Aromatoleum petrolei: one gene and its partners. The main gene of each other region encodes a partner of the protein of the gene in region 3 in a complex. Links are inferred from orthologs where the notes say so. Each region holds a gene or a part of one and is shown on either strand. Other genes may lie near its edges.

Region 1 (3,452 bases), 270 kb from region 3 along the record:
GGCAGCCCTGCCGCTGCAAACTGCTCCACCAGTGACGGTGCGATCTGTTTGAGGCGCGCGGCCGCAGCGCCCCCATTGGCGAGCAGGACCAGCGTGTCGCCCTTCAGGTTGGCGACCGAGCAGGCCGACGAGAGCGCGGGCGGGAGGTGCTGCTGGAGCAGCGTCTGCAGGCGCATCAGGCGCGCCGCGTGGTCCTTCAGGCGAGCGAGCGCGTCGCCGGTGCCCAGGAAGCGCTGGATGAGCTGGGTCATGGTGATGCCGTAGTCGGAGTGCGCCCTGATGGTAGGTCGCACGTGCCCGGGCCGCAAGCGCGATGTTCCCGGCTGATCAGGCGGGTGGTCGCCGCATCCCCTGCGGGGGCTTGCGGCCGGCATGCTAAACTTCCCGCTTTGCCGAATCGGTCCCACCAGATACCCACATGATTTCCGGCCTGCTCAAGAAAATTTTCGGTAGTCGCAACGACCGCCTCATCCGCCAGTATTCCCAGACGGTACGCACCATCAATGCCCTGGAGCCGACGATCTCGGCCCTGACGGACGAGGCCCTGCGGGCCAAGACGGAAGAATTCAGGCAGCGCGTCGCGAACGGCGAAAGCCTGGACAGCCTGCTGCCGGAAGCCTTCGCGGTCGTGCGCGAAGCGGCGAAACGCGTCCACGGCATGCGCCACTTTGATGTGCAGTTGATCGGCGGCATGGTGCTGCACAGCGGGAAAATCTCCGAGATGCGCACCGGCGAAGGCAAGACGCTGGTCGCCACCTTGCCGGCCTACCTCAATGCGCTGACGGGCAAGGGCGTGCACGTCGTGACCGTCAACGACTACCTCGCCAGCCGTGACGCGGACTGGATGGGGCGCATTTACGGCTTCCTCGGGCTGACCACCGGCTGCAACCTGTCGCGCATGACGCACGAGGAAAAGCAGGCCGCCTACGGCGCGGACATCACCTACGGTACGAACAACGAGTTCGGCTTCGACTACCTGCGCGACAACATGGTGTATTCCACCAGCGAGCGCGTGCAACGTGGCCTCAATTTCGCGATCGTCGATGAAGTGGACTCCATCCTCATCGACGAGGCGCGCACCCCGCTGATCATTTCCGGCCAGGCCGAGGACCACACCGAGCTGTATCTCAAGCTCAACCAGGTGGCGCCGATGCTCACGCAGCAGGAAGGTGAGGGCGAGGACGTCACCAAGCCCGGCGACTACACGCTGGACCTCAAGGCGCGCCAGGTGCTCCTCACCGAGCAGGGTCACGAGAACGCCGAGCAGATCCTCACGCGCATGGGACTGCTGGCGGAGGGATCGAGCCTGTACGACCCGGGCAACATCCTCCTCGTGCATCACCTCTATGCGGCGCTGCGCGCGCACGCACTGTACTTCAAGGACCAGCACTACGTCGTGCAGAACAACGAGGTGGTGATCGTCGACGAATTCACCGGCCGCCTGATGGCCGGCCGCCGCTGGTCCGAGGGGCTGCACCAGGCGGTCGAAGCCAAGGAGGGCGTGCGCATCCAGGCCGAGAACCAGACCCTCGCCTCGATCACCTTCCAGAACTACTTCCGCATGTACGGCAAGCTCGCCGGCATGACCGGTACGGCCGACACCGAAGCCTACGAATTCCATCAGATCTACGGCCTGGAAACGGTGGTGGTGCCGACCAACCGTCCGATGCAGCGCCGTGACGACAACGACAAGGTCTATCGCACCGCCAAGGAAAAGTGGGATGCGGTGATCGCCGACATCCGCGAGTGCGTCGGCCGCGGCCAGCCGGTGCTGGTCGGCACGACTTCGATCGAGATCAACGAATTCCTCTCCGGGCTGCTGCAGCGCGAGAAGCTGCCGCATCAGCTGCTCAACGCCAAGCAGCACGAACACGAGGCGGAGATCGTCGCGCAGGCGGGCCGCCCCGGTGTGATCACGATCGCAACGAACATGGCCGGCCGCGGTACCGATATCGTGCTCGGGGGCAGCATCGAGCGCCAGCTTGCGGCGATCCGCGACGACGATGCGCTGGCGCAGGACCAGAAGGACGCCCGCATCGCCGCGATGCGCGAGGAGTGGCAGAAGGTGCACGATCAGGTGCTCGCGGCGGGCGGCCTGCACATCGTCGGCACCGAGCGGCACGAGTCGCGCCGCATCGACAACCAGCTGCGCGGTCGCGCGGGCCGTCAGGGCGATCCGGGCAGTTCGCGCTTCTACCTGTCGCTCGAGGATCCGTTGATGAAGATCTTCGCCGGCGAGCGCCTGAACGCGATCATGGTGCGCCTGAAGATGCCCGAGGGCGAGGCGATCGAGCATGCCATGGTCACCCGCTCGCTCGAGTCGGCCCAGCGCAAGGTTGAGCAGCGCAACTTCGACATCCGCAAGCAGCTGCTCGAATACGACGACGTCGCCAATGACCAGCGCAAGGTGATCTACCAGCAGCGCAACGAGCTCCTTGAGAGCGAGGACATCTCCGACACCATCCACGCCATGCGCCAGGGCGTGCTTCACGACGCCTTCCGCATCTACGTGCCGGTCGACAGTGTCGAGGAGCAGTGGGACATCCCCGCGTTGGAGCAGGCGCTCGCTGCAGAATTCCAGCTCCGCCTCCCGGTGGGCGAGTGGCTGAAGGCCGAGTCCAACCTCGACGACGAAACGATCCTGAAGCGCATCCTCGCCGCGGCCGACGAGGCCTATGCCGCGAAGGTCGCGCTGGTCGACGCGGGCGCGTGGCACAAGTTCGAGCGCGACGTGATGCTGCAGAGCCTCGATACGCATTGGCGCGAGCACCTGGCCGCACTCGATCATCTGCGGCAGGGCATCCATCTGCGCGGGTACGCGCAAAAGAACCCGAAGCAGGAATACAAGCGCGAGGCCTTCGAGCTGTTCGAAGGCCTGCTCGAGACCGTGCGCAGCGAAGTGTCCAAGCTGCTGATGACCGTGCAGGTCCGCACCGAATCGCAGCTGGAGGAGGCTGAGCACCCGCCCGAGCTGGATAATGTCCAGTATCACCACGCCGACTACGACGAGGCGCTTGGCGCCGCATCGCAGGCGCAGGAGGGCGGCACGGCCGTTGCGCAGGCTCCGAAGGTCGGACGCAACGACCCCTGCCCCTGCGGCTCCGGCAAGAAGTACAAGCACTGCCACGGCAAGCTGAGCTGAGGCAGGATGGGCGGTCAGACGCTTTCCCGCCGCGTCCCTGAACGGCCCCGAGCGGGCCGTTCCTGGCTTTGCATGCGGCTTTTACGCGCATGACCGGGCCGACTGATCCCAAGGGCAGGTGCTCCGGTGAGTCCATCCTGTTTCCGGAGCTGCGCCTCGGCGTTCCGGAGGAGGCGGCCGGGCCGGCGGGGCGCGAGCCGCGCGGCCTCGGGGAGTGGGTCGCGTTCATCCGCGATCAGGAGATGCCCGCTCTCGGTGCAACGGTAGCGCTGATTCACGCCGTCACCGAGGATGAAAAATCCCCGACCGG
Region 2 (2,824 bases), 2.0 Mb from region 3 along the record:
CGAAGACTACATCACCGGACGCTTCGGTTGAGCCGTATGGGGTCGCGTAGGCTGGCTCCCGGCGCGTCCTGTGGATGGTGGCGGATGGCGCGCTGACATTCTCCGAGACTTGCTTGCAGAAGGGAGGGGCGCTGTTACAGTGCCCCTCTCAGTCTTTGTCCGGCCCGCTTCCTTTACCTAGCGAAGGGCTGCAGATACAATCCAAAAATTTGGCTGGGGCGCAGTGCATGAAACGAAAGCTAGTCGTCGGTAACTGGAAGATGAATGGCGATCGTGCGCGCAATAGTGCTCTGTTGGACCAGTTGCTGGGTGCCATGCCCGCGGGCATGGACTGCGCGGTGTGTCCGCCGTTTCCGTACCTCTCGCAGGTTGGTGAAATCCTCCGTGGCAGTGATGTCGCGCTCGGCGCCCAGGATGTGAGCGAATTCGCCGACGGCGCCTACACAGGCGATGTCAGCATCACCATGCTCGGCGACTTCGGCGTGCGATTTGTCATTGTCGGCCATTCCGAGCGACGGGCGCTGCACGGCGAATCTGACGTGTTGATTGCCCGCAAGGCGGATGTGGTGCTCGAAGGTGGGCTTGTACCCATCGTCTGCATCGGCGAGACGCTGGCCGAACGCGAGTCCGGCGTAACGGAGCAGGTGCTCCACCGGCAACTCGATGCCCTCGCGGTCACGCTGTCGCCCGAGGCGCTGCAGCGTATCGTGCTCGCATACGAGCCTGTATGGGCGATCGGTACCGGACGTGCAGCGACGGTCGAGCAGGTGCAGGCGGTGCTCCGGTTCGTCAGGCGTTGGCTGGGGCGCCATGTTTCCGCGCCCGAGCGCAGTCAAGTCCTGTATGGCGGTAGCGTGAAACCCGAAACGGCAGGCGGGTTGTTCGGCCTGCCGGATGCGGATGGTGGCTTGATCGGTGGGGCTTCGCTCGACGCGCAGTCCTTTCTTGAAATCTGTCGAGCGGCAACGGTCGTGCAGGGCAGTTGAGATTCAAAACAAGGTCATATTATGAGCAATTACTTATTTTCTATTGTCTTGACCGTTCATGTGCTGGTGGGACTCGGCATCATTGCTCTGGTTCTCATGCAGCATGGCAAGGGGGCGGACGCAGGTGCGGCATTCGGAAGTGGTGCATCGGGGAGTGTGTTCGGTGCCTCCGGTTCGGCAAATTTCCTCAGTCGCACGACGGGCGTGCTCGCTGCCGTATTTTTCCTGACTAGTCTCGGCCTGAGCTATTTGAGTAACGGTACGGCGGTCAAGCCTGCCAGTGTCATGCAGGACGCTGCCGTGACGGCGCCAGCTGGCGAGGGGGCTCCGGCAGGCATGGCGGACGATTCAAAGGCCCAGTCGATTCCCAAATAAGTTCCCCTTGGGGCTTTGCGGGATACGGGAAAGGTCGTATAATTTCGCGCTGTAACGAACGTGCCGACGTGGTGAAATTGGTAGACACGCCATCTTGAGGGGGTGGTGGCGAAAGCCGTGTGAGTTCGAGTCTCACCGTCGGCACCAGAACACTGAATCGCCCGCGAAAGCGGGCGTTTTCATGCAGTGGGTTAATTAAAAAAACTAAAACAATCTGTATTTAAGACGGGGTGTCACGCAATGCTGGAAAACTACTTTCCTGTTCTGATGTTCATCCTCGTGGGGCTTGGTTTTGGCCTTGTTCCCGTCATTCTGGGGCGTCTCGTTGCGCCCTATCGCCCTGGCAGCGAGAAACTGTCTCCGTATGAGTGTGGCTTCGAGGCCTTCGAAGATGCGCGCATGAAGTTCGATGTGCGCTACTACCTCATCGCGATTCTTTTCATCCTTTTCGATCTCGAAATCGCCTTCCTCTTTCCGTGGGCGACGGTGTTCCAGGAATTCATTGCGGCAGGTCAGGTCGCGTGGTTCGTATTCGGCTCGGTTATGGTCTTCATTGCCGTGCTGGTCATCGGTTATGTCGTCGAGTGGAAAAACGGTGCACTCGACTGGGAGTGATGCATGAGTATTGAGGGCGTCTTTCGCGAAGGGTTTGTAACCACTTCGCTTGATGCGGTAATCAACTGGACTCGCACGGGGTCGCTCTGGCCGATGACTTTCGGTCTGGCCTGCTGTGCAGTCGAGATGATCCATGCGGGTTGTTCTCGTTACGACCTGGACCGCTTTGGCGTGGTGTTTCGGCCAAGTCCGCGCCAGTCTGACCTGATGATTGTTGCGGGGACTCTCTGCAACAAGATGGCGCCCGCGCTGCGCAAGGTTTACGAGCAGATGGCGGAGCCGCGCTGGGTGATTTCCATGGGCTCTTGTGCTAACGGTGGCGGCTACTATCACTACTCCTACTCGGTCGTGCGCGGTTGTGATCGCATTGTGCCTGTGGATGTGTATGTCCCGGGTTGTCCGCCGACGGCTGAAGCGCTGCTCTACGGCATCATTCAGCTCCAAAACAAGATCAAGCGCACGAATACCATCGCGCGCTGACGGATGGTTCATCTATGAGTCCCAAGCTTGAGCGTCTGAGCCAGGTCCTGCAAGAGGTCCTGGGTGACAAGTTGCGGTCGATTGTCGTCGATCGTGGTGAGGTGACTATCGACGTTGCGCCGGAAGATTATCTCGGTGTGGCCCAGTGCTTGCGTGATCACGCAGAGCTCTGCTTCGAAGAATTGATCGATGTGTCGGGTCTCGATTATTCGGCTTATGGGAATGGTGCATGGAGCGGAAAGCGCTTCGCGATTGCCGTCCATCTCCTTTCGGTTGCGAAGAACTGGCGTCTGCGTCTGAAGGTCTTTGCTGACAACGATGATTTCCCGGTTCTGGAGTCGGTCGTGGGTGTCTGGCCGAGTGCAAAC
Region 3 (3,061 bases):
TGATCGGCAAGCACGGCGCTTCGTCGGTCCTCATGCAGCCTGCGCCGAGCGGTACCGGCATTATCGCCGGTGGACCGATGCGCGCGGTGTTCGAAGTCATGGGTGTGACGGACGTGACCTGCAAGTGCATCGGTTCGTCGAATCCGTACAACGTCGTCCGTGCAACGCTGAACGGTCTCCTGGCGATCAATACGCCGGCTGAGATCGCCGCCAAGCGTGGCAAGAGCGTCGAAGAAATTCTGGGGTAAGCCATGGCCGAGAAAACGATCAAGGTTACGCTGGTCAAGAGCGTGATCGGTACCAAGCAGTCGCACCGTGCGACGGTGCGCGGACTCGGTTTGCGTCGCCTGAACCATACCGTCGAACTTCAGGACACGCCTGAAGTGCGCGGCATGGTGAACAAGGTGTCGTACCTGGTGAAGTGTGAGGGTTGAGATGCGTCTGAATACGATTAAACCCGCGACTGGTTCGAAGTTCGCAGGCAAGCGCGTCGGACGCGGCATCGGCAGCGGCCTCGGCAAGACCTGCGGTCGCGGTCACAAGGGCCAGAAATCCCGTGCCGGCGGCTTCCACAAGGTCGGTTTCGAGGGTGGTCAGATGCCGCTTCAGCGCCGTCTGCCGAAGCGTGGCTTCGTCTCGCTGACGGGGTCGCGCAACGCCGAGGTGCGCCTGTCCGAGTTGGACAAGCTGCCCGTCGAAGATATCGACCTGCTCGTGCTGAAACAGGCTGGCGTCGTGGCTGCCGATGCGCTGTCCGCAAAGGTTGTCCTGTCGGGCAGCATTGGTCGCAAGGTGACGCTGCGCGGCGTCGGTGCCACGAAGGGCGCCCTCGCGGCAATCCAAGCGGCCGGCGGTTCGGTCGTTACCGAGTAAGAAGGTAACCAGCTGTGGCCAATCCCGCTGCCACCTTGGGAACGCCCGGTCGTTTCGGCGATCTGAAGCGCCGACTGTTGTTCCTGGTCGGTGCGCTGATCGTCTATCGGATCGGCGCACACATCCCGGTGCCCGGAATCGACCCGAGTCGGCTGGCTGAGTTGTTCCAGTCGCAGTCGGGGGGGATTCTCGGCGTCTTCAACCTTTTCTCGGGCGGTGCGCTGTCGCGTTTCACCATCTTCGCGCTGGGGATCATGCCGTACATCTCGGCATCGATCATCATGCAGTTGATGACCGTCGCGGTGCCCTCGCTTGAAGCCCTGAAGAAGGAAGGCGAGGCGGGTCGGCGCAAGATCACGCAGTACACGCGAGCCGGCACCCTGGTTCTTGCTCTGGCGCAGTCGCTCGGGATCGCAATCGCTCTCGAAGGGCAGGCCGGGCTGGTGCTGGATCCGGGCTTCACCTTCCGGTTCGTGACGGTGGCGACGCTCGTGACGGGTACGATGTTCCTGATGTGGCTCGGTGAGCAGATCACGGAGCGCGGGCTTGGCAACGGTATCTCGCTTATCATCTTCGCGGGTATCGCCGCTGGGCTGCCGAGTTCGATCGCCGGTTTGTTCGAGCTGGTGCGTACAGGTGCCATGCATCCCTTCACTGCGCTGCTGATCTGCGTCCTGGTGGTGCTGGTGACTGCGTTCGTGGTGTTCGTCGAGCGGGGTCAGCGGAAGATTCTGGTCAATTACGCCAAGCGCCAGGTCGGCAACAAGATCTACGGCGGGCAGAGCTCGCATCTGCCGCTGAAGCTCAACATGGCAGGCGTGATCCCGCCGATCTTTGCGTCGAGCATCATCCTCTTCCCGGCTACGCTGGGCCAGTGGTTCGGCTCGTCGGAGAGCATGGTGTGGCTGCGCGACCTGTCGGCCAAGCTGGCGCCGGGGCAGCCGGTCTACGTGATGTTGTACGCGGTGGCGATCGTCTTCTTCTGCTTCTTCTATACCGCGCTCGTGTTCAATGCACGCGAAACCGCGGACAACCTGAAGAAGAGCGGAGCGTTCGTGCCGGGTATCCGGCCGGGTGATCAGACCGCGCGTTACATCGACAAGATCCTGACGCGCCTGACGCTGGTGGGGGCGGTGTACATCACCCTCGTCTGTCTGCTGCCGGAGTTCCTGATCCTCAAGTGGAATGTGCCGTTCTACTTCGGTGGTACTTCGCTGCTGATCATCGTCGTCGTGACGATGGACTTCATGGCGCAGGTTCAGGCGTACGTGATGTCGCACCAGTACGAGAGTCTGCTGAAAAAGGCGAACTTCAAGGGGGCGGGCCTTCCGATCCGGTAAGTTATGGCGAAGGAAGACGTCATCGAGATGCAGGGCGAGGTTACCGAGAACCTCCCCAATGCAACGTTCCGCGTCCGGCTCGAAAACGGACACATGGTCCTCGGGTACATCTCCGGGAAGATGCGCATGCATTACATCCGCATTCTTCCTGGTGACAAGGTCACCGTGCAGCTGACGCCCTATGACCTGACCAAGGCCCGGATCGTGTTCCGGACCAAGTAATCAAGAAACAGGAGCAAGGAAATGAGAGTTCAGGCTTCGGTTAAGCGGCTCTGCCGCAACTGCAAGATCGTCCGCCGCAAGGGTGTGGTTCGCGTCATTTGCGCAGATCCGCGTCACAAGCAGCGCCAGGGTTGATCTTCAGACAACCTGGGATTAACATTTAATGTTTAGCTTTTTGGGGTAATCGAATGGCCCGTATTGCTGGGGTAAACATTCCCAATCACAAGCATGCCGAGATTGCGCTGACCGCCATCTATGGAATTGGCCGTTCGCGTGCTCAGAAAATCTGTGATGCCGCCAACGTTGCGCGTTCCGTCAAGGTGAAGGATCTTACCGAGTCGGATATGGAGCGTCTGCGTGACGAAGTCGGCAAGTTCGTCGTCGAGGGCGATCTTCGCCGTGAAGTGACGATGAATATCAAGCGCCTGATGGACTTGGGTTGCTATCGTGGTGTCCGTCATCGTCGCGGCCTTCCGCTGCGCGGTCAGAGGACCCGGACTAACGCCCGCACCCGCAAGGGACCGCGCAAGGCGATCGCCGGCAAGAAGTGATAAGGACTGATAATGGCTAAAACTGCTACAAAAGTTCGCAAGAAAGTCAAAAAGAACGTTGCCGAGGGCATCGCG

The links.
Region 1: the proteins of secY (region 3) and secA are in contact, whole or in part, in a crystal structure (PDB 3DIN), measured with the Thermotoga maritima proteins. The link is inferred for Aromatoleum petrolei from one-to-one orthologs. Residues at the interface, in WP_004081795.1 of Thermotoga maritima: Glu108, Gly109, Glu110, Glu111, Ala236, Glu237, Arg238, Arg239, Ile240, Thr241, Ile242, Gln243, Tyr244, Ala245, Arg246, Arg247, Val248, Thr249, Gly250, Arg251, Arg252, Val253, Tyr254, Gly256, Ala257, Ser258, Thr259, Tyr260, Leu261, Pro262; in WP_004082002.1 of Thermotoga maritima: Glu261, Ala262, Arg263, Lys300, Ala301, Arg302, Thr303, Ile304, Ile305, Leu323, Tyr324, Asp325, Pro326, Val329, Ser330, Tyr333, Ile336, Lys340, Phe345, Val349, Glu363, Phe364, Tyr374, Ser375, Gly376, Gly377, Glu393, Ile395, Thr482, Ser483.
Region 2: secY (region 3) and secG share a complex: the UniProt entries of both Escherichia coli proteins name them as parts of the sec protein translocase complex. The link is inferred for Aromatoleum petrolei from one-to-one orthologs.

The regions. Positions count from the first base shown.
Region 1 is NZ_CP059560.1:1,804,883-1,808,334, reverse strand. Bases 41-3,342 are described here. They hold secA (preprotein translocase subunit SecA), read left to right. Parts: upstream 41-418; coding sequence 419-3,142; downstream 3,143-3,342. Other genes in these bases: ToN1_RS08270 (HDOD domain-containing protein), read left to right, coding at 3,232-3,342; ToN1_RS08280 (DciA family protein), read right to left, coding at 41-251. Outside these bases: more of ToN1_RS08280, read right to left, coding at 1-40; more of ToN1_RS08270, read left to right, coding at 3,343-3,452. UniProt on the Escherichia coli protein: Required for protein export, interacts with the SecYEG preprotein conducting channel.
Region 2 is NZ_CP059560.1:4,056,194-4,059,017, forward strand. The notes cover bases 11-2,684. They hold secG (preprotein translocase subunit SecG), read left to right. Parts: upstream 11-1,007; coding sequence 1,008-1,361; downstream 1,362-2,684. Other genes in these bases: pstB (phosphate ABC transporter ATP-binding protein PstB), read left to right, coding at 11-31; tpiA (triose-phosphate isomerase), read left to right, coding at 228-986; ndhC (NADH-quinone oxidoreductase subunit A), read left to right, coding at 1,602-1,976; ToN1_RS18535 (NuoB/complex I 20 kDa subunit family protein), read left to right, coding at 1,980-2,456; ToN1_RS18540 (NADH-quinone oxidoreductase subunit C), read left to right, coding at 2,471-2,684. Outside these bases: more of pstB, read left to right, coding at 1-10; more of ToN1_RS18540, read left to right, coding at 2,685-2,824. UniProt on the Escherichia coli protein: Subunit of the protein translocation channel SecYEG. Overexpression of some hybrid proteins has been thought to jam the protein secretion apparatus resulting in cell death; while this may be true it also results in FtsH-mediated degradation of SecY.
Region 3 is NZ_CP059560.1:2,077,579-2,080,639, reverse strand. The notes cover bases 140-3,050. They hold secY (preprotein translocase subunit SecY), read left to right. Parts: upstream 140-887; coding sequence 888-2,213; downstream 2,214-3,050. Other genes in these bases: rpsK (30S ribosomal protein S11), read left to right, coding at 2,999-3,050; rpsM (30S ribosomal protein S13), read left to right, coding at 2,624-2,986; rpmJ (50S ribosomal protein L36), read left to right, coding at 2,457-2,570; infA (translation initiation factor IF-1), read left to right, coding at 2,217-2,435; rplO (50S ribosomal protein L15), read left to right, coding at 436-873. In the rest of the region: more of rpsE, read left to right, coding at 1-139; more of rpsK, read left to right, coding at 3,051-3,061. UniProt on the Escherichia coli protein: The central subunit of the protein translocation channel SecYEG. Consists of two halves formed by TMs 1-5 and 6-10.